2 regions of the Dermatophilus congolensis genome follow, and region 2 is predicted to be linked to the other one. Evidence: predicted binding sites of a transcription regulator. Region 2 holds the regulator's gene; the other holds the start of a gene.
What was found. The regulator HrcA, encoded in region 2, represses chaperone genes, less so after heat shock. The targets are predictions, from matches to a motif close to TTNGCACTCGNNNNNNNCGAGTGCNAA.

Region 1: groES (co-chaperone GroES) is a predicted target of HrcA. The motif match lies at 705-731, and genes of this name have one in related genera.

The regions. Positions count from the first base shown of each region.
Region 1 covers NZ_LT906453.1:785,160-787,618, forward strand. Annotated here, with positions in the region: gene CKV89_RS03420 (THUMP-like domain-containing protein) at 1-634, opposite strand, end outside; gene groES (co-chaperone GroES) at 962-1,258, shown strand; gene groL (chaperonin GroEL) at 1,375-2,459, shown strand, end outside.
Region 2 covers NZ_LT906453.1:1,726,152-1,728,610, forward strand. Annotated here, with positions in the region: gene CKV89_RS07355 (DUF3097 family protein) at 1-332, opposite strand, end outside; gene hrcA (heat-inducible transcriptional repressor HrcA) at 541-1,578, shown strand; gene dnaJ (molecular chaperone DnaJ) at 1,700-2,459, shown strand, end outside.

The DNA.
Region 1 (2,459 bases), 940 kb from region 2:
CGCCGGTGGCGGGGATCTGGGTGGCGACGGACTCGACGAAGGACCATGGTGGGCTGATGGTGTCGAGGTTGTGTAGGCGGGTGGCCTTGCCTGTGGAGGTGGCGTGGGTGGTGTCGCGGCGGGCTGGGTCGAGCCAAATGCCGGTGTGGGTGGTGTCAGTGGGGAGGGGAGTGTCTTCGGCTAGTCCTGTGTGTGCTTCGGCGTGGGGGAAGTGACGCAGGTTGAGGGCGGCTAGGGCTGCGGTGGCGGGGTCGGCGTCGATGGCGGTGACGGCGATGCCCAGGCTGGCGAAGGTCATAGCGTCGGAGCCGATGCCGCAGCCGAGGTCGTGGATGTGGTGGATATTGGCGCGTACGTAGCGGTGTGCGTGGTGTGCGGCGATTTCTAGGCGAGTGGCTTGTTCGAGTGCGTCGGGGGTGAAGAGCATGCCGTCGGCGAATTCGCCGAATTTGTCGGCTGCTTTGGCGCGTAGGCGGGATTGGGTGAGTGCGGCGGCGATGAGGTCGGCGGGGTAGCCGGCGTTGCGTAGTTCGGTGTTGAGTGCGGCGGCGTGGGTTTCGTCGTATGGGGGGAGGGCGGCCAGCAGGCTCCATCCTTGGGGTGAGGCGAGTTGGTGCACTGTGGCGAGGTCCATGTGCTCATCTTCTCGTGTTGTGTTGGGTTGGGCGATTTATGCACGTCGGGTTGGGTGTGGGGAATTATTTCTGGCACTCGAGTTGACCGAGTGCCAGACCAGGCCTAAATTCAGAGTTAGCACTCGTGATGTTCAAGTGCCAGCTTTGCGAGGGTGTGTGAGGTTCGCCGGTGGCGGTCCGGAGCAGCTCGCGGGTTGGCATGCATACGCGGGTACGGCGACCGGGGCTTGCGAGTTCGACCCCCGCGACGGCGTTCGCGCACCCGGCCTCCGACAATCATCGAACTTGCCCGCACTGGGTGTGGGCCCGATCGGAAGGTCGAGAACATGTCGGTTTCTCTTAAGCCGCTCGAAGACCGCATCGTCGTCAAGTCCAGCGAGGCGGAGCAGACCACGGCTTCCGGCCTGGTTATTCCGGACACCGCTAAAGAAAAGCCCCAGGAGGGCGAGGTCCTGGCTGTGGGCCCGGGCCGTTGGAACGAGAAGGGTGACGCTCGTCTTCCCCTCGACGTCAAGGTCGGTGACAAGGTCATCTACAGCAAGTACGGCGGCACCGAGATCAAGGTTGGTGGCGAGGAGTACTTGATCCTGTCGGCCCGCGACATTCTGGCCGTCGTCGCCTGATCCAGCGCAGTTCCGAGCACGGCGCGGGCCCATCGAGGCTCGCGTCGTGATCGCTATCCGCTTCCCTGTGTGGGGGCGGGGTATCTCGTCGTAGCAGCGCAAAGGTAAGGATTCTCATGGCTAAGACTCTTGAATTCAGTGACTCCGCGCGTAAGGCGTTGGAGCGGGGTGTGAACGCTCTTGCGGACACGGTCAAGGTCACGTTGGGCCCCAAGGGCCGCAACGTGGTTCTGGACAAGTCCTGGGGCGCTCCCACGATCACGAACGACGGTGTGACGATCGCTCGCGAGATTGAGCTGGAGGACTCGTACGAGAACCTCGGTGCTCAGCTGGCCAAAGAGGTCGCCACCAAGACGAACGACATCGCTGGTGATGGCACCACGACCGCAACGGTTTTGGCGCAGGCGATGGTGAACGAGGGCCTGCGTAACGTGGCTGCCGGCGCTGGCCCGGCTGCGTTGAAGCGCGGTATGGACAAGGCTGTGGCAGCGGTGAACGACCGCCTGCTCTCCAACGCCCGTGAGGTTGCCGGTAAGGACGAGGTTGCTCAGGTTGCATCCTTGTCTGCTCAGGACACCGAGATCGGTGGCCTGATCGGTGAAGCTTTCGACAAGGTCGGTAAAGACGGCGTGATCACGGTGGAGGAGTCGCAGACTTCTTCCACGGGCCTTGAGTTCACCGAAGGTATGCAGTTCGACAAGGGCTACCTCTCCCCGTACTTCGTGACGGACACCGAAAACATGGAGGCCGTCCTGGAGGACGCCTACGTGTTGGTTAACAGCGGCAAGATCTCTTCGGTGCAGGATTTGCTTCCGGTTCTGGAGAAGATCGCCCAGTCCAAGAAGCCGCTGCTCATCATCGCCGAGGACGTTGAGGGCGAAGCCCTGTCCACGCTGGTTGTTAACCGCATGCGTGAGATCCTGAAGGTCATTGCGGTTAAGGCCCCCGGCTTCGGTGACCGTCGTAAGGCCATGCTGCAGGACATCGCTACCTTGACGGGCGCGACGGTCATCAGCGAAGAGGTTGGTCTGCGTTTGGACCAGGCTGAGTTGGACATGCTCGGTACTGCTCGCCGCGTCGTTTCCACCAAGGACAACACCACCATCGTTGATGGTGGCGGCGCACAGGACGAGGTCGACGCTCGCGTTGCTCAGATCAAGGGCGAAATCGAGCACACGGACTCTGACTGGGACCGCGAGAA
Region 2 (2,459 bases):
ACGAAGATGCGCGAGCCTAGTGCGACGCGGGCGCGAGCTTGAGCGAGCGCGCGGCTGCCGCTGGCTGTGTATGCGCGGCTGCGTTTAGCGGTGTTGCGGGTGGGGGCGGTGAGAGTGACGGGGGAGCCGTCGATGAGGAAGCCGGGGCCCAGAGGGAAAGCTTTGATGCGACCGCGGCGATCTTCTAGATCTACGACCTGCATGCCGCCTGCTTTTTGTACCCGCGTGATCGCTCCGACCCAGCCGGAGGCTACTTCTTCGACGACCAAACCGATTTCTGCGGGTGTCTGTGTGGATCTTCCTCGCGGGGGAGTGTGTTTGTGCGCGAGGATGTCACCGGAATATCGTTCCCGGCTCGCAGCGGCAGGGGCGGAAGATTTATGGGGGGAACGGGATCGGGGGAATTCGCGCACGCGACCATCGTAGGGGCGCACCGAGTTGGCACTCGACCGATCAGAGTGCCAACATCAAAGGGAGTCATTGATTGGCGGCCCCGCCCACACGACGGTGACCCGTCGGACTGTTTCAGGAGGTGAGTGGATGAACACCGATCGCAGGTTGACGGTCTTGTCAGCCATCATCGAGGACTACGTGGCCACCTCCGAACCGGTCGGCAGCAAATCCCTTCTCGATCGACACGCCCTGGGCGTGTCGGCTGCGACCATCCGTAACGACATGGCAGTTCTGGAAGAGCAAGGCCTCATCGCCGCGCCCCACACCAGCGCAGGGCGTATCCCCGCCGATGCGGGATACCGCCTCTTCGTAGACCGTCTAGCCCAGACCCGTTCACTTTCCCCGGCGCAAAAAAACGCCATCGCCGGATTCCTGGAAGGCGCCGTGGACCTGGATGACGTAGTGGAACGCACGACACGCCTGCTCGCTTCCCTGACCCGCCAGGTCGCGGCCATGCAATACCCCTCGCTCACTCGCTCTCGCGTCCAACACATCGAACTCCTGCCCCTAGGAGTCGAGCGCGTCATGCTCGTGCTCATCCTCGACTCTGGCCGCGTCGAGCAGCGACGCATCGACCTGCCCGAGGACATCGACCACACCTGGAACGCAGAAAACCTCAGCCACTTACGTGACCGCATCAACGCTGCCTCAGTCGGCTGCCTCCTGCCGGAAGCAGCCGTGGCGCTGCGCGCACACTTTGAAGAAAACATCGGTCCCGAACACACCCTGGTCGAGGCGCTGCTACGTGTCCTTAACGAGGCACTCGTCGAAGAGAGCGAAGAACGTGTGCTCTTGGTCGGGACAGGAAACCTTGCCCGCTTCGGAACGGACTTCCCCTTAAGCGTGGGCCCCGTCCTCGAAGCGCTCGAAGAACACATGGTGCTACTGCGGCTCTTCGGATCCCTCGCCGAAGGCGCCCCCGCTGGCGCGGTGGGCGTCAGCATCGGCCAAGAAAATCCACACGAAGGACTCGCATCAACATCTGTGGTCGGCACGGGATACGGCGTCGGTACCGATACCCTCGGAGGACTGGCTGTCATCGGTCCTACCCGCATGGATTACCCGGGCACCATGGCTGCGGTCCGCGCGGTCGCCAACTATGTCTCACGAATGCTCGGGTCATGAGACCCGAACCCTCTTCCCACGCCACCGTGCACAGAGGACACACACATGGCGAGAACGCCACAAGCGCTCGCCCCAGCGACGTGAAAACCGATATGTCCCCCAGGACAAGAAGGGCTGATTGGTGAACGACTACTACGCCGACCTCGGGGTCGAGCGCGGAGCCTCCGACGAAGAAATTAAGAAGGCCTACCGGCGCAAAGCACGCAAGCTTCACCCAGACGTCAACCCTGGCCCCGACGCTGAAGAACAGTTCAAAAAAATCAGCCAGGCCTACGACGTCCTCGGCGACCCAAGCAAACGCAAGGCCTACGACGCTGGCGCCGACCCCTACGCCTCCGGCGGTGAAGGCTACGCAGGAAACTTCAGCTTCAGCGACATCATGGACGCCTTCTTCGGCGGCGCCACCGGCGCCAGCCGCGGGCCACGCTCCCGAGTGCAACGCGGCCAAGACGCTCTCGTCCGCCTCGACATTGACCTCGCCACCGCTGTGTTCGGCGGCGAGCAAGAAATCGTCGTCGACACAGCCGAAAAATGCGGCACCTGCCACGGCGAAGGAACCGCCAACGGCACCAAACCCGTCATCTGTGACGCATGTGGCGGAGCCGGCGAAGTACAGCAAGTACAGCGCTCCTTCCTCGGCCAAGTGATGACCAGCCGCCCCTGCACCAAATGCCAGGGATACGGAACACTCATCACCAATCCCTGCTTCGAATGCTCCGGTGAAGGACGCGTACGAACCCGCCGCACCCTCAACCTCAAAGTCCCCGCAGGCGTCGACACCGGCACCCGCATCCAGCTCTCCGGACAGGGCGAAGTCGGCATCGGTGGCGGCCCCGCAGCGGACCTATACATCGAGATCGCCGTGCGCGCGCATCCCACCT